3 regions of the Mesorhizobium sp. M0998 genome follow, and region 1 is predicted to be linked to each of the others. Evidence: predicted binding sites of a transcription regulator. Region 1 holds the regulator's gene; each other region holds the start of a gene.
The links. Region 1 encodes PhoB, which activates phosphate uptake and scavenging genes when phosphate is short. Its sites were predicted from a motif close to TGTCATNNANCTGTCAT; they were not measured.
Positions count from the first base shown of each region.

Region 2: a site for PhoB is predicted at 1,888-1,904, ahead of NKH59_RS29620 (PhoX family protein). Genes of this name have one in related genera too.
Region 3: a site for PhoB is predicted at 3,273-3,289, ahead of olsB (l-ornithine N(alpha)-acyltransferase). Genes of this name have one in related genera too.

Region 1 covers NZ_JAMYND010000010.1:28,614-36,013, reverse strand. Annotated here, with positions in the region: gene xylF (D-xylose ABC transporter substrate-binding protein) at 1-23, opposite strand, end outside; gene NKH59_RS11805 (ROK family protein) at 309-1,553, shown strand; gene phoB (phosphate regulon transcriptional regulator PhoB) at 1,563-2,252, opposite strand; gene phoU (phosphate signaling complex protein PhoU) at 2,269-2,976, opposite strand; gene pstB (phosphate ABC transporter ATP-binding protein PstB) at 3,009-3,812, opposite strand; gene pstA (phosphate ABC transporter permease PstA) at 3,809-4,660, opposite strand; gene pstC (phosphate ABC transporter permease subunit PstC) at 4,664-5,653, opposite strand; gene pstS (phosphate ABC transporter substrate-binding protein PstS) at 5,713-6,774, opposite strand.
Region 2 covers NZ_JAMYND010000052.1:11,298-18,697, reverse strand. Annotated here, with positions in the region: gene NKH59_RS29640 (SMP-30/gluconolactonase/LRE family protein) at 1-194, shown strand, start outside; partial or broken gene NKH59_RS29635 (sodium-independent anion transporter) at 208-456, opposite strand; gene NKH59_RS29630 (phosphatase PAP2 family protein) at 716-1,417, opposite strand; gene NKH59_RS29625 (hypothetical protein) at 1,432-1,770, opposite strand; gene NKH59_RS29620 (PhoX family protein) at 1,971-3,962, shown strand; gene NKH59_RS29615 (GNAT family N-acetyltransferase) at 4,063-4,743, opposite strand; gene NKH59_RS29610 (MarR family winged helix-turn-helix transcriptional regulator) at 4,740-5,231, opposite strand; gene NKH59_RS29605 (ABC transporter permease) at 5,398-6,159, opposite strand; gene NKH59_RS29600 (ABC transporter ATP-binding protein) at 6,174-7,100, opposite strand; gene NKH59_RS29595 (cytochrome ubiquinol oxidase subunit I) at 7,363-7,400, shown strand, end outside.
Region 3 covers NZ_JAMYND010000012.1:76,132-83,531, forward strand. Annotated here, with positions in the region: gene NKH59_RS13860 (fatty acid desaturase) at 1-995, opposite strand, end outside; gene NKH59_RS13865 (hypothetical protein) at 1,122-1,325, opposite strand; gene grpE (nucleotide exchange factor GrpE) at 1,562-2,197, shown strand; gene olsB (l-ornithine N(alpha)-acyltransferase) at 2,334-3,209, opposite strand; gene NKH59_RS13880 (PAS domain-containing hybrid sensor histidine kinase/response regulator) at 3,359-5,647, opposite strand; gene acuI (acrylyl-CoA reductase (NADPH)) at 5,736-6,725, opposite strand; gene lspA (signal peptidase II) at 6,777-7,253, opposite strand; gene NKH59_RS13895 (TrmH family RNA methyltransferase) at 7,280-7,400, opposite strand, start outside.

The DNA of each region.
Region 1 (7,400 bases):
ATGGCGGTCGTGAATTTCTTCATCATATCCTCCCTGCGCCGCGTACGGCGTGACCAATTGGCTCAAAGACCAGCTTAGAAGCTCTAATTTTTTCGAGCCTCGAAAAAATACTGGTCCGATCTCCGGCTGCTGTCAACATCGATTCTGATGAATTTTGATGACTCTGCGAGTTTTTTCGAGCGTCGGAATAAACGATGACAGCGCCACCTGCATCTGACACTATTTGCCTCATCCGACACTATTTGTCGGACATTACCGACGGCTTCCGGTTCATGAGCGGCCGCGGCAACCGGGAGGAAAGCAAAACAATGTCGGTCGGAATCCGCCATGACGATTTGCGCCGGCGCAACCGGGCGATGGTGATCTCGGCGGTGCGCCGGGCCGGCCAGCCATCGCGTACTGAGATCGCAGCTACCACCGGCCTCAGTCATTCGACCATATCGGCGATTTCTTCCGACCTGATACGGGAAGGCATCCTCGCCGAGAGCAAGCCAAGTGAGCCCGTTTCGTTGAAACGCGGTCGTCCGCAAGTCGGCCTCGCCCTCAACCCGGAAGCGGCGGCGGTGCTGACCGTGGTGTTGTCGCTGAATTTCCTTTCGGCCGCCATTATCGACTATACGGGACAGGTGGTCGCCGAGGAACAGCGCCGGCTGGACACGCTGACTATGCCGCGCGACGAGCTGATCCGTGAATGCATGGCCATCGTCCGGCGCCGGCTGCAGGATCCAGACCTTGACGTCCGCAGTGTCGCCCGCATCGCCCTGGCGATTCAGGGCATTACCGACTCCCCTGCACGCGCCATGCTGTGGTCGCCGATCACGCCGCAGACCGACATCGCCTTTGCCGACATGCTGGAGGACGAATTCGGCATCCCGGCAACGGTGGAGAACGACTGCAACATGATGGCGGTGGCTTTGCGCTGGCGCAATCCGGATCGCTATCGCGACGACTTCATCGCCATCCTGCTTTCGCATGGCATCGGCATGGGGCTGGTGCTGAAGGGCGAACTGTTCACCGGGACGCATTCCTCGGGCGGCGAATTTGGCCACATGATCCATCGTCCGGGCGGCGCGCGCTGCCGTTGCGGGCGGCGCGGCTGCATCGAGGCGTATGCCGGCAACTACGCCATCTGGCGCAACGCCAGGCAGATGAGCGAAGACAGCGAACCGGTCGCCGACGTCAGCGACGCCGACATGCGAGCACTGGCGGCCCGGGCGCGCGAGAAAGATGGGCCGGAACGCGAGGCCTACCGCAAGGCCGGCGAAGCGCTGGGTTTCGGTCTCGGCTCGCTGTTCGCGCTGATCGATCCGGCACCGGTCGCGATGGTCGGCGCCAGTGCCGCCGCCTTCGATCTGATCGAGCCGGCCTTGCGGAAGGCAATCGCCCAGACCGCCGGCGGCCAGCATTCAGGCTCGATCTCCTTCGATACAGAGCCGAACGAATTGCCGCTGATCCGCGAAGGCTGCGCGATGCGGGCGTTAAGCTTCGTCGACCAGGAGATTTTCGCGCCGGGCGCGCAAATGAGGCCCAGCGTCAGAAAGAACGTAGCCTGACCAGGCGGGTCAATCTTCCCTGATCGCATAGCCGGCGCCGCGGATGGTGCGGATGACATCCGGCATCCGGCCGTTGTTGACGGCTTTGCGCAGCCGCCCGACATGCACGTCGACGGTGCGTTCGTCGATGTAGATTGTCTCGCCCCAGACATTATCGAGTAACTGGCTGCGCGAGAAGACACGGCCCGGATGCCGCATCATGAACTCGAGCAGCCGGAATTCGGTCGGCCCGAGCCTGATTTCGCTCTTCTTGCGATAGACCCTGTGCGATTCGCGATCGAGCACGATGTCGCCGACCTTCAGCACGCTGGACAGCACTTCCGGCTTGGCGCGCCGCAGCAGCGCCTTGACCCTGGCCATGAATTCCGGTGTCGAAAACGGCTTGACCAGATAGTCGTCGGCGCCGGTCGAAAGACCGCGCACCCGGTCGCTCTCCTCGCCGCGCGCGGTCAGCATGATGATCGGCAGCCGCTCGGTTTCGGGGCGCACCCGCAACCGACGACAGAGCTCGATGCCGGAAACCGCTGGTATCATCCAGTCGAGCACCAAAAGGTCGGGCACATTCTCCTGCAAACGGATCTCGGCTTCGTCGCCGCGTGTCACCACCTCGACCTGGTAGCCTTCGGATTCGAGATTGTAGCGGAGCAGCACACCCAACGGCTCCTCGTCCTCCACCACCATTATGCGTGGTGCGATCATCGGCTGGGCACCCCCATCATGTCACCGGTGCGGACATTGTCGTTTCGTCCTGCTTCGGACGATTGACCGGCAATTGCTCGCCGGTCAGCACATAATACGCATTTTCGGCGATGTTGGTGACATGGTCGCCGATCCGCTCCAGATTCTTGGCGCAGAACAGCAGGTGCGTGCAAGCGGTGATGTTGCGCGGATCTTCCATCATGTAGGTCAACAGCTCGCGGAACACGGACGTGTATTTAACGTCGATGCGCTCGTCGGCGGCACGAAGCTTGGCCAACGCGGCCGCATCGCCTGCAGCATATTCCTCGATGACACCCTGCACCTGGATGAGAACCAGCTGCGCCATCGCGTCGATGGAATGCGACAGGTCCCGCGGCGTGACGCTGAGGCCGACCGCACTCACGCGCTTGGCGATATTCTTGGCAAGGTCGCCGATGCGTTCGAGGTCGCCCGCCATGCGGATCGCTCCGACCACATGGCGAAGATCGTGGGCCATCGGCTGGCGTTTGGCGATCAGGGTGATGGCGCGGTCGTCCAGTTCGCGTTGACGCGCATCCATGATGGCGTCGTCGGAAACGACGCGTTGCGCCAGCACGTTGTCGGAATTCAACAGCGCCTTGGTCGCCCCGCCGACCATCGAACCGGCGAGGTCGGCCATGTCGCGGATCAGCTTGCTGATCTGCTCGAGATCCTCGTCGAAAGAAGCGACTGTGTGTTCGCCCATGGTCCTGTCCTCATATGCATGATCGGAACGGCTCAGCCGAAGCGGCCCGTGATGTAGTCCTGCGTGCGCTTCTCGCGGGGCGACGTGAAGATCTTCTCGGTCCGGTCGAACTCGACCAGTTCACCCAGATACATGAAGGCCGTCTGGCGCGACACGCGCGCCGCCTGCTGCATGTTGTGGGTGACGATGACGATCGTGTAGTCGGCTTGCAATTCGTCGATCAGTTCCTCGATCTTGGCCGTCGACAGCGGGTCGAGCGCCGAAGCCGGTTCGTCGAGCAGAATGACTTCCGGCTTCACCGCCACGGTGCGGGCGATACAGAGCCGCTGCTGCTGGCCGCCGGACAGGCTCAAGCCGCTGGCGTTGAGCTTGTCCTTGACCTCGCTCCACAGCGCGGCGCGCTTCAACGCCTGTTCGACGCGGCCGTCCACCTCGGACTTGCCGAGGTTCTCGTAGAGCCTGACGCCGAAGGCGATGTTCTCGTAGATCGACATCGGGAACGGCGTCGGCTTCTGGAACACCATGCCGATCTTGGTCCTGAGGAGGTTGAGATCCTGCGACCGGTCGAGAATGTTCTTGCCGTCGAGCAGCACCTGGCCCTCGGCCGTCTGTTTTGGGTAGAGCTCATAGATGCGGTTGAACACACGCAGCAGCGTCGATTTCCCGCAGCCCGAAGGGCCGATGAAGGCCGTGACGCTGCGCTCGGGCAGCGACAGGCTGATGTCCTTCAGCGCCTTGCTCTGGCCGTAGTAGAAGTTGAGATTCTTGACCTCGATCTTCGTCTTCTCGGTGACCGTTTCGGTCATCGTCATGTCTGGGGACAACATCTGTGTCATCTGTCCTCTCTGCGTCCGGTAAGGCTGCGGGCGAGGATGCTCAAGCCCAGAACCGTCAGGGTGATTATGAGTGCGCCGGTCCACGCCAGTTGCTGCCATTCCTCGTAAGGGCTGAGAGCGAACTGGAAGATGGTCACCGGCAGGCTGGCCATCGGCGCGTTGATATTGCTGCTCCAGAACTGGTTGTTGAGCGCGGTGAAGAGCAGCGGCGCCGTCTCGCCGGAAATGCGTGCTATCGCCAGCAATATGCCGGTGACGATGCCGGACAATGCGGCGCGGTAGGCGACCGAACGGATCACCACCCAGCGCGGCGCGCCGATCGCGGCACCGGCTTCACGCAACGCGTTCGGCACCAGGTTGAGCATGTCTTCAGTGGTGCGCACGACCACCGGAATGACCAGGATGGCAAGCGCCACGGCGCCGGCAATGGCCGAGAAATGTCCCATTGGCCGCACCATCAGCTCATAGACAAACAAGCCGATGATGATCGACGGCGCCGACAACAGGATGTCGTTGATGAAGCGGACGACGGTGGTGATGCGCGAAAAGCGTCCATACTCGGCCATGTAGGTTCCCGCCAGCACGCCGATCGGCGTGCCGACGACAACGGCGATGATCGTCATCAGCAGGCTGCCCGTGATGGCATTGAGCAAGCCGCCGGCCTCGCCCGGTGGTGGCGTCATCTCGGTGAAGACCGCGAGCGAAAGCCCGGCTGTGCCCTTATAGACCAACGCGCCGAGAATGAGCGCCAGCCCGGCAAGCCCGATGCCGGCGGCGACGACGCAAAGCGCCATCATCACCGAATTCCTGGCTTTGCGGCGGCTGTGGAGCGATGAGGATGTCGACATCGGTCAGGCTCCCGTACGGGCGTCGATCCGCATCAGCATATAGCGGGCGGCGGCGAGGATCAGGAAGGTGATGACGAAGAGGATCAGGCCGAGCGAAACCAGCGAGGAGGTGTAGAGGTCGCCGTCGGCCTCGGTGAATTCATTGGCGATGGTCGCCGAGATCGTCGTGCCCGGCGCGAACAGGGAGGCACTGATGCGATGTGCGTTGCCGATGACGAAAGTCACCGCCATGGTTTCGCCGAGTGCCCGGCCGAGGCCAAGCATGACGCCGCCCATGATACCGATGCGGGTATAGGGAATGACCACGCGCCGGGTCACTTCCCAGGTCGTGCAACCGATGCCGTAGGCCGATTCCTTCAGCACCGCCGGCACCGTATCGAAGACGTCCTTGGTGATCGAGGTGATGAAGGGCAGCACCATGATGGCGAGGATCAGCGCCGAGGTCAGAAGGCCGATGCCGTAAGGAGGGCCGGCGAAAAGGCTGGATAGTCCCGGCACGCCGTGGAAGATGTTGATGATGAAGGGCTGTATCGTCGTCTGCAGGAACGGCGCGAACACGAACAGGCCCCAGATGCCGTAGATGATCGAAGGAATGCCGGCCAACAGCTCGACCGCTATGCCGATCGGGCGCCTGAGCGGGCGCGGGCAGAGCTCGGTGAGAAAGATTGCAATGCCGATGCCGATCGGAACCGCGATCAGGATGGCAATGGCCGCCGTCACCAGCGTGCCGTAGATCGGCGCCAGTGCGCCAAATTTTTCCGTAACGGGATTCCAGCTCTCAGTCGTCAGGAAAGAAAAACCGAACGACGACAGCGCCTGCCATGAGCCGGCAAACAGCGAGATGGCGACACCGCCGAGGATGACCAGCACAAGAATTGCGGAAGCGCGGGTGAGTCCGCGGAATATGGCATCTGTGAGCGCGAAGCGCCGCACAGTAGCTTCCCTGGCCCGGGCTGCTGCAGATGATGGCATGGCATCGGAAGCGATGGTCATTGGGTCCTCGCGATTAAAGGCAACAGGGAGGGCGCCGTCGACGCCCTCCCTGGAGGAGATTACATAGCCGAGTAGAGCGGCTTGCCGTCGTCGCCGACGACTTCCTTGGCCCACATGGCCTTGACGCTCTCAACCACCTTGTCGGGCATCGGAACGTAGTCCAGCTCGCCGGCCATCTCGTCGCCCTTGTCGTATGCCCAGGCGAAGAATTTGAGCGCTTCGCCGGTGGTCGCGGCATCATCCGGCTTCTTGTAGAGCAGGATCCACGTTGCCGCCGTCATCGGCCAGGACTCGGCGCCCGGCTCGTTGGCGAGGATGACGCCATAGCCCGGCTGCGAGCTCCAGTCGGCATTGGCCGCTGCCGCCGAGAACCCCGCCGCGGTGGGCTCGACCTTCTTGCCGTCCTTGTTGATCATATCGGTGTGGGTGAGCTTGTTCTGCTTGGCGTAGGCATATTCGACATAACCGATCGCGCCGCCGGTCTGGGAGACGTTGTTGGCAACGCCCTCATTGCCCTTGGCGCCGATGCCGACCGGCCATTCCACGGCCTTGTCGACGCCGACCTTTTCTTTCCAGACCGCGCTGACGTCGCCGAGGTAATAGGTGAAGTTGAACGTCGTGCCCGAACCATCGGAACGGTGAACGACCGCGATCGCCTGCGAAGGCAGCTTGACGTCGGGATTGAGCTTCTTGATCGCTTCGTCATCCCAGCTCGTGATCTTGCCGAGGAAGATGTCGGCCAGCGTCGGGCCGTCGAGAACCAACTCGCCCGGCTTGATGCCTTCGAGATTGACGACGGGAACGATGCCGCCCATCACCATCGGGAACTGAGCCAGTCCGGTCGCTTCAAGCTCGTCGCCCTTGAGCGGCGCATCCGAAGCGCCGAAGGTAACGGTCTTGGCCTTGATCTGCTTGATGCCGCCGCCGGAACCGATCGACTGGTAGTTAAGGCCAACGCCGGTGTCTTTCTTGTAGGTGTCGGCCCACTTCGCATAGATCGGGTAGGGGAAGGTGGCGCCGGCGCCGGAGATGTCCGCGGCGAGCGCGGCGGACAGGGTGAGGGTGGTCGTCGCCGCAGCCATTGCAATCGCAACGGCCGCCGAGCGGATGAAATGTCTCATGTGGCCTGCTCCTGTTCGGAATATGGTCTCTCGGCGCCATTCCTCCGGCGCCCGCTGAGGCCAATAGCCCCCGATTATTACAGTCGCATGACAGTTTCATGTCGCTCCGGTAACGACGTCCAGCCGGGTTAAGAAGGAGCGGCCGCGGGCTTTTGTCGGCATGGGCCGCGGTTTGCCGCTGGAATCAGCAGCTTGCGTGAATTCCGGCCGGCATCGTCTGCTCGGCGATCGCAGCCACCGGCTTTAAAAGAAAAAAGCCGGACGGGAGCGCGTTGCATGCAGCCAGAACGTGTCATGGCCGCGCCATCGCCGAAACAGGTCCGTTGGGGTAAATCTGACCCTGTTTCTTGCCGGCGGTCGCTGCTCCCGCCCGTAACTGGAGGAGCGGAACTTCGAATATCCCATTGTCGCCACTGAGCGCGGCTTTGGTATGGTGCGATCGCACCATGGCCTTACGCTGGAAGCGTTGACGAATCGCAAGGTTCTAACTCGCGCTGGACCTCCATCCGCGCCCGACCCGGCGCTCGATCTTCGAGCAACGCCTTCCACTGGAAGTGCGGCGACTTCTACTTCACGGTATCTACTCCCTTCGCCCTATTCCGCCGGTTGTCGGTTAGGCCGAAGCA
Region 2 (7,400 bases), on a different contig from region 1:
TCGTTGCCATCGGCGGCAGCATCTACGCCACCGCGTATATGACCGGCACGCTCTACCGCTACAAAGCCGGCGGCACGCCGCAAGCGGTTGCGACGTTCAAGCCGGGCAGCGCCGACATCGGCACCGACGGCAAGTCGACAATCTTCGTGCCGCTGATGAACGACGGCGAGATCGCGGCATTGGGCCTCGACTAAGCCAGCCATCGGCTCAGGCGGCGGGCGCGGCTTTCTTCCAGCTGCGCCCGCGATCCGTGATCGAGGCGGTATAAGTCACCAGCGGCCGCTTGACGCCGTGGTTGATCAGCATGCGGCGTATCTGCGGCGAAGCGCCTGATATAATGAAGCGAACGCCGGCGCGGCTCGCCTTGTGGGCCGCACCCTCGATGACATTGGCCGCCGTTGAATCGAAGAACGGCATCGCCGAACAGTCGAGGATGAAGTTCCTGCGCTGGCGCGGTCGGCGACGTCTTCCTGCACCAAGGATTGATGGTCTGCCTCCAAACATGCAGCACTCTTTGCCAGCCGATGCACTGTGATGCTACAAACCTCGGCATCGTTTGGCGGGACATCCACTGCGATCCCGATTTCACAGGCACGACTTCAAAAGGATGAGCGGGTGAAGATATTCAAAGCGTTGGCAACCTCGACAGCCTTGCTGTCGATGGTTTTCCTGCTGGCAGGCTGCGGTCATGGCCTGATCAACAAGCTGATTTGAGTCAGGTGCCGTCGGCCCGCCCAAGCCATCGCTGCAGGAACCGTGCCGCAAGCCAGCACAGCATCGCCCAGGCAAAGCCGGCGCACCAGCCGGCCAATACGTCGGACGGCCAGTGGACGCCGAGATAGATGCGGCTGATGCCGACCACCACTGTCGTCAGCACCGCCAGCCCGAGTACATAGATCTTCGTTGTGCGCCCGGGCAAAACCCGCGCCGCCATGCTGCCCAGCGTCAAATACGTCACCGCCGACAGCATGGCGTGGCCGCTCGGAAACGAAAGCGATGCCACATCGGCGAGATGCGAGACCAGATCGGGGCGCGGCCGGTCGATATCGAATTTCAGCACGCTTGACAGGAGCTGGCCGCCCGCTACCGCGACGAACATGAGAAGCGCCGCGCCTGGCCTGCGGATAAGAAGCAGATAGACGATCATTGCTGCCGTGATCAGCAGCAGTACGCTGGCGCTGCCGAGGCTGGTGATGTCGCGCATCGCCCCTTCCAGCCACGCCGGTCCGATCGGATTGTCGGGCTGGCCGGCCTTGCGGAAGGCAAGCAGGATTTCGGTGTCGAAGGCATGCGGCGTGGTCGCCCGCGCCAGCTCCATCAGCTCCTCGAACCCCCACAGCCCGCCGGCAATGACCAGCCCGGCCAGCAGAACCGGGAACTCCAGCCAGTTGGGCAGTCTGCTTGCAATCTTCTTCATCGGCCCGATCGCAGTTACAGCCTTTGCAGATAGGGCCCGAGCGTGATCAGCGCCACAGCTGCGATGGCAAGCACGATGCCGGTTGCCTGCAAGGCATTGACGCGCTCGCCGAAGAAGACCAGCGCCACCACATTCACCGACACCAGCTGGATCACCGCCGACAGGCTGAACGACACCGACATGCCGAATTCACGGATCAGCCTCAGCATGATCAGATTGCCCAGCGAATAGAGCGCCAACGTCAGCACAATCTTGCCGAGGCTCGGCGCCAGCCCCCACTGTTTTGCGGCCATCGCCGCCAGCAGGAAGATCACCGTCGAAACGCAGAGCTGCCCAAGTCCCCAGAAACTCACTTTTGTTCCTCCCGATGCGGTCCCTACCGCCTGCCGCAGCTCTTGTTTCCGAAGCGCCGGTCGCGGTCAAGCGGGGCCGATGTTGGATACGAAATCGCAGGTGGCAATTAGCCGGCATGTCATCAAACTGTGACCTGCCGGTAATACCGGATTGGCCAGGCAACACGCTCCAGCAATCCATCCAGCCAGAGGCAGGCCCTATGACCGAACATCGCACCCCTGACGCCCATTTCCGCACCAGCCTGCTCGAGGAAAACGATGGGCCAGGAGCCAATCCCACCGACAACCGCACCATGGGTGAGATCATCGCCGCGCGGTTCTCACGCCGCGGCTTCCTCAAGGGTTCGCTTGCCGTCTCGGCCATAGCCGCTACCGTCAGCCCGCTGGCGCTGATCACCGCCGACAATGCCCGCGCCGCCGAAGGCTCCGCCTTCGCTTTCGACGAGCTCGAGGCCGGCATCGACGACAAGCATCACGTCGCACCTGGCTATGACGCCGACGTGCTGCTGCGCTGGGGCGATCCGCTGTTCGCCGATTCGCCGGGATTCGATCCGACAAAACAGTCGGCGGAAGCCCAGGCCAGACAATTCGGCTACAACAACGACTATGTCGGTTATATCCCGATCGACGGCTCGGCCGAGCACGGCCTGCTGGTCGTCAATCACGAATACACCAATCCGCACCTGATGTTTCCGGGCCTCGTCACCATCGTCGATGGCAAAGCCAAGCAGGCGCCCCTCAGCAAGGAGCAAGTCGATGTCGAGATGGCCGCGCATGGCGGCACTATCGTCGAGATACGCAAGGTATCAGGCAAATGGCAGGTCGTTCGCGACGGCAAGCTCAACCGCCGCATCACCTCCAACACCGAGATCGCGCTCTCCGGCCCGGTCGCCGGCCACGACCGCGTCAAGACCAGCGCCGATCCGACCGGCACGAAGGTCATCGGCACCATCAACAATTGCGCCGGCGGCGTCACGCCGTGGGGCACCTATGTCATGGCCGAGGAGAACATCCACGGCTATTTCTCGGGCGAGCTGCCGCAGGGGCATAAGGAGGCGGCCAATTACAAGCGCCTCGGCATTCCCGAAGATGCCTATGAGTGGGCAGCGCATTACGACCGTTTCGACATCGGCAAGGAGCCTAACGAGCCGAACCGCTTCGGCTGGATCGTCGAGGTCGACGTCCAGGATCCGACTTCGGTGCCGAGGAAGCGCACCGCCATGGGCCGCTTCAAGCATGAGGGCGCCGAATCGATCGTCGCCCAGGATGGCCATGTCGTCTTCTATCTCGGCGACGACGAGCGCTTCGACTATGTCTATAAGTTCGTCACCACAGGCAAGTTCGATCCGGACAACCGCGCCGCCAACATGGATTTGCTCGACGACGGCACCTTGCATGTCGCCAAGTTTGCCGACGACGGTTCGGTCGAATGGCTGCCGATCGTCTTCGGCCAAGGGCCGCTGACGGCGGAGAACGGCTTTGCCAGCCAGGCCGACGTGCTGATCGAGACGCGCCGCGCCGCCGACCTGCTCGGCGCCACCAAGATGGACCGCCCGGAAGACATCCAGCCCAATGCCGTCAACGGCAAGGTCTATGTCATGCTGACCAACAATTCGAAGCGCAAGGCCGACCAGGTCGACGCTGCCAACCCGCGTGCCGAAAATGCCTTTGGCCACATCATCGAGATCGTCGAGGACGGCGGTGATTTCACCGCGACAAAGGGCAGGTGGGAAATCCTGCTGAAATGCGGCGATCCCGCTGTGGCCGACGTCGGCGCCACCTTCTCGACCGCAACCACCGCCAATGGCTGGTTCGGCATGCCGGACAATTGCACGGTAGATTCGGCTGGCCGCCTCTGGGTCGCCACCGACGGCCAAGGCCCGAAAGCCACCGGCCGCACCGACGGTCTGTGGGCTGTCGATACGGAGGGGACGGCACGGGCGACATCAAAGCTGTTCTTCCGCGTGCCGATCGGCGCCGAAATGTGCGGTCCCCTGTTTGCGCCGGACGACCAGACCGCCTTCGTTGCGGTCCAGCATCCGGGCGACGGCGGCGAGGACTGGGAGGCTTTCGGCCGTCCGTCCTACTATGAGGATTTGTCGACGCGCTGGCCCGACTTCAAGCCGGACATGCCGGTGCGCCCGGCGGTCGTTGCCATCACCAGGCAAGGCGGCGGCAAGATCGCGGTCTGACACGCAGCAGGTCTTGCAGTCTCAAGGAAGGATTTCGGCGGTACGAAATCCTTCCTTCCGATACGGGATGCATCCATGCTGCGCATCATGCGCCGACTAATCATTCGCTGCGCTGAACCACGGCCACATTCATTGTGCTTCGCAACCTGAAGCCGATGGACTCGTATAACGCTATGGCCGCGGCGTTGCTGGCATAGGCGTGGAGATAGGGAACTTCGCGGCGCGCCACTATCCGGTTTGCCACGAATAGGGACAGCAGCTTTCCTAGGCCACCGCCGCGAAATTCCGGATGTGAGCACACCCCGCTGAGTTCGGAATAGCCAGGTTGCTTCATGCGCTCGCCGGCCATTGCCGCAAGCCTGCCCTCGATTTTCACACCCCAAAAATCGCCCAGGCTCAAGGCTTCGAGCGTGAATGGGCCAGGCTTGGTGAGCAATGCCAGGGCGAGCATCTCAGCAGCATCGTCTCGGGTCAGACGATGCACGCGCGGGTCGGAGACGATCTGCAATGGCTGCTCGGCGATCATCTGAACCCCGGCTGCGGTCGAAGTCGCGGAAAGCCCGGTGGGCAGAGCAATCGCGTCCGCTTGAAGCAGGATCACACTCTCGCCCGGGGAGACAAGGTTTTCGAGCGCCCGCAGGCTTTCCGGGTCGTCCGCGCCAGTGGCGGCGAAAGGGACGATCGACGGCCGATATCGCATGGCGAGGTTGTCACCCTCCGCGAAGGCCCGATGTCGCGTCTGAAGCGCGCTCCAGATAGGGCGGTCGAGCAGATGTCTCATTGCGCGGCACCCTGAGGCTTATTTACACGACGGTCGAGAGGGGCAGCGGCGAGGCCGTCCTCGATGGCAGCCAGCTGCTCAAGAAGCGGCCCCGAAAAACCTGCGCACAAATCCGCGACCACGTTCTCGATGCAAGGCCAGACGTCGCGCTTTGCGACATCGACCAGCCGCCGGCCGTCCCGAGTAAGCGAGACGATCCTGCGCCGCTGGTCATCGGTCGACGGACTGACCTCGAGCAGTCCCAATTCGGCCAGAAGCGAGACGCTTCGCGTTACGCCTGGCTGCGCGATGCCAAGGGATTGCGCCAGTTCCCCGACCGACAGCGGACCCAGCCTGTCGAGCGCGGCCAGCAGCGGGTACTGGCTCGCCTGAACCGGGACATCCAGCCTGTCGAGCAGGCGCTGCGCCTCCGCTTGCAGTTGCTCGCCTATACGCTTCAGCCTGCTGCCCAGGCACAGGAAGCCAAGCGATCGTATGACGTCTTCCATAGGCCAATTCATCCCCATGAACATCGATAACATGATATATAACAATGCATGAAAAGCAAGATCGAGGCATTCAAGCGCGGGCTCCAGGCATCGGGCGCAGGCCTATCGCCTTCGGCAAGGAAAGGTCGATCGGTCAGGCTGCTTCGCCTGGACGAGGCCCGTTCGATCAGTTGCGCAGCCGGTAGCCGGTCCTGAAGATCCAGGCGACGATCGTTATGCAGATGAGCAGGAAGACCACCGTCATGCCGAGGCTGACGCCGACCGAAACGTCGGACTTGCCGTAGAAGCTCCAGCGGAACCCACTGACCAGGTAGACCACCGGGTTGAACAGCGTCACCGTGCGCCAGATGCCGGGCAGCATGTTGATCGAATAGAAGCTGCCGCCGAGGAAGGTCAGCGGCGTGATGATCAGCAGCGGCACCAGCTGCAGCTGCTCGAAGCTCTTCGCCCAGATGCCGATGATAAAGCCGAACAGGCTGAAGGTCACCGCCGTCAGCACCAGGAAGGCGAGCATCCAGAACGGATGCTCGATCGTCAGCGGCACGAACAGCGAGGCCGTCGCCAGGATGATCAGGCCAAGCACGATCGACTTTGTCGCCGCGCCCCCGACATAGGCGATGACGATCTCCAGATAGGACACCGGCGCGGACAGCAATTCGTAGATCGAGCCGACGAATTTCGGAAAATAGATGGCGAAAGAGGCGTTGGAGATCGATTGCGTCAGCAGCGACAGCATGATCAGCCCCGGTACGATGAAGGCGCCGTAGCTGATGCCGTCGATCTCGGTGATGCGCGAGCCGATGGCCGAACCGAAGACGACGAAATAGAGCGACGTCGAAATCACCGGCGAAACGATGCTCTGCAGCACAGTGCGAAGGGCGCGCGCCATCTCCACCCGATAGATCGCCCATACCGCATGAAGATTCATGGCCGCGCGCGGGTTCATGCCGGTTTCCTCACCAGGTTGACGAAGATCTCCTCGAGCGAGCTGTTTTCCGTATCGATGTCGCGGAACTGGATGCCGGCCGCCTCGAGCTCGCGGATCAGCGAGGCGACGCCCGGCCGTTCGCTCTGGTTGTCATAAGTATAGGTCAGCTGTCCGCCATCCGGCGAAAGCTCCAGCGCGTAGTGCGAAAAAGCATCGGGAACGGTGGCCAGGGGACTGCGCAGTTCCAGCACAAGCCGTTTGCGGCCAAGCTTGCGCATCAGCTCGGCCTTGTCCTCCACCAGCACGATCTCGCCGCGGTTGATGACGCCGACGCGGTCGGCCATCGCCTCGGCTTCTTCGATGTAATGCGTGGTCAGGATGATGGTGACGCCGTCTTCGCGCAGCCGGCGCACCATCGCCCACATGTCCTGGCGCAGCTCGACATCGACGCCTGCCGTCGGTTCGTCGAGGAACAGGATGCGCGGCTCGTGCGACAGCGCCTTGGCAATCATCAGCCGGCGCTTCATGCCGCCGGACAGCGTGATCGCCTTGGCGTCCTTCTTGTCCCAGAGCGACAGGTCGCGCAGCACTTTTTCGACGAACGCCTTGTCCGCCGGCTTGCCGAACAGGCCGCGGCTGTAGTTAACCGTCGCCCACACGCTCTCGAAGGCGTCGATGGTCAGTTCCTGCGGCACCAGCCCGATCAGACTGCGCGCGGCGCGGTAGTCGCGGTTGATGTCATGGCCGTCGACGGTGACGGAACCCGACGAGCGGTTGACGATGCCGCAGACGATCGAGATCAGCGTTGTCTTGCCGGCGCCATTCGGCCCGAGCAGCGCAAAGATCTCGCCGCGCACGATGTCGAGACTGATCTCCTTCAGCGCCTTGAAGCCGGTGGCGTAGGTCTTGGAGACCCCGGAAATCGAGATGATAGGCTGCATGGCTGAAAACGACTGCTTGAAACAGAGTTGTTGGTTTAATCCGCTGAATGTCGGTTCGCAAATCCGGATGTCAATGGCGCTTCTGACAGTTCTGGACATCGAGGTTCGCCGGAATAGGCAACACCTGCCCGGTCGTCCAGCCAAATTCCACGCAACAGTAGACTAACCGCACTGCGGCGTTCCGCCTCGCGGCGGGACGCCGCTTTGACCGTCCGGTGCATCAAGCCTATCCTTCAACAAACAAGCAGCAGCCGGAGCCGCCATGGACCCGCTCATCCTGTCGCGCATACAGTTCGGCGC
Region 3 (7,400 bases), on a different contig from region 1:
GATACCAGCTTGCTGCGACTCTCGTCCCACAGCGCCAGCTTGACGCAGCGCAGGCTGTCGAGGAGTGTGACGCGGCCGATCTCACGCAGCTCCGGATAGTCCCTCAACACTTCCGGAAGCCGGTAGCATGGCACCTTGGCCGAGAGGTGATGCACGTGGTGGACGCCGATATTGCCGGTGATCCAGTTCAGCACCGGCGGCAGGTCGTAATAGGACGAACCGTGCAGGGCAGCGTGCTGGAATTCCCACTCGGAGTCCTTTGTCCACTCCGTCTCCTCGAACTGATGCTGGACATAAAACAGCCAGATGCCGGCCGATCCGGCGAGGATGACGATCGGCAAATGCACGACCAGGAACGCGCCGGGGCCAACGAACCAGATGAGCAGCGCGGCGATGACCGCGATGGCGAGATTGGTCGACATCGACGACACCCAGGGGGTGAAACCGCCCCGCATCATGCCCAAGGGCAGTCTCTGCTCGAAAATGAAGATCCATATCGGGCCAAGGCCAAACATCACCAGCGGATGGCGATAGAGGCGATAGGCGAGCCGGCCCCGCCATGACAGTTGCCGATATTCAGCGACCGTCAGTGTCTTGATGTCGCCGGTGCCGCGCTCGTCGAGATTGCCGGCGCTGGCGTGATGGGTTGCGTGGGCGCGGCGCCAGCAATCGTAGGGCGTCAGCGTCAACACGCCAAGCACGCGGCCGATCCAGTCGTCGGCATAGCGGTTGGCAAAGAAGGAGCCGTGGCCGCAATCGTGCTGGATCATGAAGATACGCACCAGAAAGCCGGCTGCCGGAAGGATGAGGACCAGACCCCACCAATGGCCATAGGCATAAGCGGCCGAGGACAGTGCCCACAGCGTGGCGAAGGGGATGAGGGTGATGGCGAGTTCGACGGCGCTGCGACGCCTGTCGGGCTTTTTATAGCGCGACAGGATCTTCAACCAGGCGCGCTTGCTGTTTGCCACAGCTTCGGGGGAAATCATGTTCATCATGAAACATAGGCGGAGCGGCGCGCTGCCGCAAGGCGGAGATCACGCAAAGTTACTGCGGGTAAATGTCGCGCGATGGCGAGGAATTGCGGCCGCAATCGCAGGTCGCGTTGCTGGCGACGGTGTCTACCGACGGCGCCCGCCTGCGACCACCTTGGCTTCGACGCCGTCCAGGCGGTCGAGCAATTCCTTCAGACGGTCGGGAATATCGGACTCCGTGCGGAAGGCCGGTAAGGTGCGCAGAAAGCGCTTGGTCGCCTCGGTGCCGAGCTGGCGCCGGATATCGGCGGCGAGCCCGTCGCGTTTTTCGCCATTCCTGCGGGGCATCATCCAAAATCCTGTGTCGGCTTCGAAACTCTTCCAAGGGAGGAATGGTTCCCGCATTGTAGTGTCCCGGCAAGCAAAGCCGTCGGGTACGGTAAAGTTTGAATTAAAATCGAAAGGTCTGCGCCGTCCGCCATCAAGCAGCGACAGCGGCTGCAGTATCGCTTGCCCCTTGATTTTTGGCCGCTAAACCTCGATATCGGGCGCAAATCCACACCATTCGAAAATGACGGGAAACGGCGATGAGCGACCAGGCAAAAGACGAACGCGCGCCCGATGAAGCCGAGAAGACCGAGGCTGCCGCGGAGCCAAGGGAAGGTGGCGTCGACGGCGACTATGAGGCGCTTGTGCGGCTTCTGAAGGAAAACGAAGAGCTGAAGGATCGCGCGCTGCGCGTCGCGGCCGACATGGAGAATTTGCGTCGCCGTACCGCGCGGGACGTCCACGATGCGCGCGCCTATGCGGTTGCCAATTTTGCCCGCGACATGCTTTCGGTGTCAGACAATCTGCGCCGTGCGCTGGATGCCATCCCGGAGGAGGCCAAGGCGTCGGGCGATGCCGGCTTCAAGGCGCTGATCGACGGCGTCGAGATCACCGAGCGCGCCATGCTGTCGGCGCTGGAACGCCACGGCGTGAAGAAGCTTGAGCCCGAGGGCGAGAAATTCGATCCGAATTTCCACCAGGCGATGTTCGAGGTGCCCAATCCCGACGTACCGGCCAACACAGTCGTGCAGGTCGTGCAGCCCGGCTATTCGATCGGCGAGCGTGTTCTGCGGCCGGCCATGGTCGGCGTCGCCAAGGGCGGCCCCAAGCATGTCGCAAGCGAAGCGCCGGTGGAGCCGGGGCCGGTCAACGAGCAGGCTGAGAAAGATGCGTAAGTTAGGGGAGTAGGGGAATAGGGCAGTACGGGAGTAGGGCAGTACGGGAGTAGGGAATAGCGCTACGTCGGGTAAAGTAGAGCAATTGCCTACTCGGGCCCTTGCCTTCTCTCCGCCTACTCCCCTACTGCCCTATTCAGGCCGCAAACCGCTGCGCTTCTCCGCCATAATAATTGACGTAGCGGGCACCGATCTCCTTGACCGGCATCACCACGAACACGTCGACCGTCGAGAATTCACGGTCGATGACACAACCGTCGCCGATGCGCGCGCCGACGCGCAGATAGCCCTTGACCAGCGGCGGCATCGCCGCGATCGCCGCCTTGGTGTTGACGGCCTCGATCGGCATCAGATCCATGGAACAATAGCGCCCGGCGACGGCGCGCACGTCCCAGGATGAATTCGTCCGGCAGTGGTGGGCAAGATAGGTCAGCGCCTCGGCATGTGCCGCAGGCACGGTGCCGTGGAACGACGCGCAGCCGGTCATCACGCCGATGCCGTAATGGTTGATGTAGGCCCAGATGCCTTGCCACAGCGCCTCGATGGTGCGCTTCGAGCGGTATTCCGGCAGAACGCAGGAGCGGCCGAGCTCGAGGAAGCGCTGGCCGGGATGCCGCGCGATGAGCTTGGTCAGCTCGAATTCACCTTCGGAATAGAAGCCGCCGGCGGCCGCGGCAATCTCCTGCCGCAGCAGGCGGTAGGTGCCGACGATGCGGCGATGCTCGGGGCCGGAAAGCGAAGTATCGAAGACCAGCAGATGATCGCAGAGGGGATCGAAGCGATCGGCATCGCGGCGGTCCTGCATCTGGAACAGGTCCTTCCTGGCACCAAGCTCGTCGTAGAACACCCGGTAGCGCACTTCCTGCGCGGCAGCGATCTCGGCCTCGTTGCGGGCGAGCCGCACTTCGAGATTGCCGATGCGGCCGAGCGATGCGCCTTTTATGACGGCATCGGCGTTCCGGCCGACGAGCAAAGGCCCGCTGGCGTTCGGCCGAGCATCACATTCCGGCATGACTGTATGCACGAGTGATTCTCCTTCGAGCCATCCCTCTTGGCACGGGGATACGGTGTAGGTGCAACAGGATTGTGACAGTACCGTGATACGGCTCTGCGGGCAATACTTCGTCGGCTGGGCAATCTATCAACCGTCTATGTTGTGCCTCAGGCGGCCGCTTGCCCTTCGACCGCATGAACCAGGGCATCGGGGTCGAGCGGCTTGGTGACGAAGCCGCTGGCACCGTGAGCGAGCACGGCGTGGCGGGTCTTTTCCTGGCTGTCGGCCGACAGCACCATGATCGGCACTGGCGGCACCGCGGTCTCCTCCTCATGGCGGCGGATGGCGGCGATGGCGTCCAGGCCGTCCATGACAGGCATATGCAAGTCCATCAGCACCACGTCGTAACGGTGCTTGTGGCCGGTGCTGATGACCGCCTCGACGGCGGCCTTGCCGTTGCCGACCACTTTCACGCGATGCCCGGCCTTCAGCAGCGTGGCGCGGGCCAGCATGGCGTTGATGTCGTTGTCCTCGGCGATCAGCACCGACAGGCCCTGCTGGCGGGCGCCAATGGCGTGCCCCGCCTGCGCGCCGCGCCTTTGCAGTTGCGGCTCGGCGATGACCGGCGCGTGGCTGGTCAAAAGCACGCGCAGCAATGTCTCGCCGCGCACCGGCCTCGCAAGGAAGGTGGCGTAACCATTGGCACGGAACTCGCCAAGCATGCCACGGTCGGTCGGTGCAATCAGCGTCACTGCCTCGCAATCGGCAAATCCGCTCTGGCGCAGGCGCCTGAGCAGCCTGCCGTCGCTTTGCTCCATGGCAGCATCGATCAGCAGCACGTCGCAGCTCTCGGCGAAAGGGGTGGCCTGGGCTGCGGCGGTGGCCAGATCGACCGTGCCGCCATTGGCGCGAATGGTGCGGGCGAGGGCTTCGGCCTCGACCAGGTTCTTCGACACGATCACGGCATGCCGGCCCGACAGCGCGTCCTGGCGGATCTGCGGCGCCTCGACGGCGGAAATAGCGGGAATCTCGAAGACGAATTCGGACCCCTGGCCAAGCCGGCTCGACACAGAGATAGTGCCGCCCATGGCGGTCACCAGGCGCTTGGAAATGGCGAGACCGAGGCCGGCACCGCCATGCGCACGGGTCGAGGTGCCGTCAGCCTGTTCGAAGTCCGCGAATATGCGCTCCATGTCCTCCTCGCGCAGACCGGGGCCGGTGTCGGTGATGGTGAAGCGGATGCGGTCGGTGGTTTCGGTGCGGACGCGGGCGATGCTTGCCAGGACGCCGCCGCTGTCGGTGAACTTGACGGCGTTGCCGATGAGATTGAGCAGCACCTGCCTGACCCTGCCGGGGTCGGCGGTGATCAGCTGCGGCACGTCGGGTTCGACATGACAGCCGAGGCCGATATCCTTGGCAAAAGCCCGCGCCGCCAAAAGCTCGATGACATTGTCGGCGATCTCGCGCACCGACATCGGCTGCGGTTCGGGATCGAAGCGGCCGGCCTCGATCTTGGAGTAGTCGAGCAGGTCCTCGATCAGCGCCAGCAGCGCGCTGGCCGAGGTCGAGATGGCGCCGACATAGGTCCGCTGCTCGGGCGAAAGGCTGGTGTCGGCGAGAAGCCGGGCCATGCCCATGATGCCGTTCATCGGCGTGCGGATCTCGTGGCTGACGGTGGCGAGGAAGCGCGATTTGGCCTGGCTCGCATATTCGGCCCGCTCGCGGGCGGTGATCAGCGAGGATTCGGCGCGCTTGCGAGCGGTGATGTCGCGGGCGATGGCGCGATGCGAAACGGCGCCGCTGTCCTTGTCGCGCACCGACAGCTCGATCCAAGAGAACCAGCGTGGGCCGTCCGGCGTGCGAATGGCGACGTCGGTGGAACTCAGGCATTCATGGTCGGAAAACGCGGCGTCGGGGACGATGCCGACATCGATGCCTAGTTCGGCCAGGGTCTTGCCGGCAAGGTCGCGCTGGTCGGTTTCGACAAGGTCGGCGAAAACCTTGTTGGCGTAGACAATGTGGCCGTCGCGGTCACGATGGACGACGAGATCGCCGAGTGCATCGATCAGCCCGCGAAAGCGCTCCTCGCTCTCCTGCATCTCCCACATGCGGTCGGCCAGCGTCTCTATTTCGGCGCGGCTGCGGGCGGTCGTGGCATCGAGCAGGGCCACCGCGCGGCGCTCGGTGCGCCTGTTGCGCAGATGCATGGCGAGCCCGGCGATGGCTGTCGCCAAAAGGCCGATAGTGATGAAGATCGGCGCCCCGGTCAGATGCGAAAAGCCTGCCAGCACGACAATGGCGACGAGCGTCAGGAAGGGCAGGCCTTCGCGGTTGGAGGCCGGCAGTTCCGGCGCCAGCGGTGGCGCGGCGACAAGCTGCCGTCCTGGCGCCGCGGGGGCCGTCCCGTCGGCCCGTTCGGCTGGTTCCGCCTCTCTGATGCCGGGTTCCGCAATCATACGGAAATCCTGCCAGACAGAGCTTATCGAAGGTTGTGGTTGATCGCTCGAATTTTACCGGTCGCGCTCTTTTTTTTCCCTTGGGGGCTCACATATCCACCACCACGCGGCCGCGGATCTTACCCTCGACGATGTCATGCGCGGCGCCGATGATGCCGTCGAAGCCGATGCTCGTCGAAAGGCTGGCAAGCTTTGCGTGGTCGAGATCGGCGCCGATACGGCGCCAGGCCTCGAGGCGGACCGCCTTCGGCGCCATCACCGAATCGATGCCGAGCAGCGAGACGCCGCGCAGGATGAAGGGCGCGACGCTTGCCGGCAGGTCCATGCCGCCGGCGAGGCCGCAAGCGGCAACGGCGCCGCCATAGGAGGTCATCGATAGAACGTTGGCCAGCGTGTGGCTGCCGACCGCATCGACGCCGCCGGCCCAGCGTTCCTTGGCGAGCGGTTTTGCGGGCTGGGCAAGCTCGTCGCGTGAAATCACTTCCGCGGCGCCGAGGTCGATCAGATAGGGGCTTTCGGCAGCACGGCCGGTCGAGGCGATGACGTGATAGCCGAGGCTGGACAGGATCGAGACCGCGACCGAGCCGACGCCACCGGCAGCGCCGGTCACCGCCACCGGGCCGCGATCGGGCACGATGCCGTGGCGCTCCAGCGCGATGACGCAAAGCATGGCGGTGTAGCCGGCGGTGCCGACCGCCATCGCATCATGCGGGCTCATGCCGTCCGGCAACGGCACCAGCCAGTCGCCCTTGACGCGGGCGCGCCCTGCAAAGGCGCCGAAATGCGTCTCGCCGACGCCCCAGCCGTTCAATATGACCTTGTCACCCTTGCGCCAGTCAGGATTGGAAGACGAGATGACGGTGCCGGCGAAATCGATGCCCGGCACCAGCGGCCAGTGGCGGATCACCGGCGCCTTGCCGGTAATTGCAAGACCGTCCTTGTAGTTCACCGTCGTCGCCTCGACCGCGACGGTGACGTCGCCCTCCATCAGGTCTGCCTCGGTAAGCTCGGTCACCGCGACCGACTGGTTTTTCTCGGCGTCACGCGAAACGAGGATGGCTTTGAAGGTTTCGGGCATTTTTTCTCCTCGGGCTTGCAGATCAGAATGTGTGGCGCCAGGCGAGTGAGGTCAATCGCTCGACGCTCCGCGCCGCCAGCCAATGAGTTCGTCGAAGACGACCAGCACCGCACCAACCGAAATGAAGGCGTCGGCGAGGTTGAAGATCGCGAAGGACCAGACCGGCGTATGGAACAGGACATAGTCGATGACATGACCGTAGATTGCGCGATCAATCAGGTTGCCGAGCGCGCCGCCGACGATCAGTGCGAAGCCGATGCGGGCAAGCAGGTGGCCGGGCGGCGTGCGGGCCGCAAGATAGAGCACGAAAGCGACCACCAGAACCGCGACGACCACCAGGCCGGTGTCGCCGAAGGACGAAAACAGCGAGAACGCGATGCCGGTGTTGTAGGTGCGGTACAGCGCCAGGAACGGAAGCAGGTCGAGCCGTTCCTGAAAGGCAAGACCGGTTTCGACTAGGTATTTCACCCACTGGTCGAGCGCTATCGCGGCGACGACCAGAAGAGCATACGGCCTCCAGGACTTCATGGTTTGCAGTTTCACGGTTTGAGATGTCACGATCTGGCGTCCTCCGGGCCGAGCTTCAGCGCGCCGCGCCGGATCTCGAACAGCATGACGCCGGTGGCCACTGCAAGGTTGAGCGAATCGGCGCGGCCGGCCTGCGGTATCCGCAGC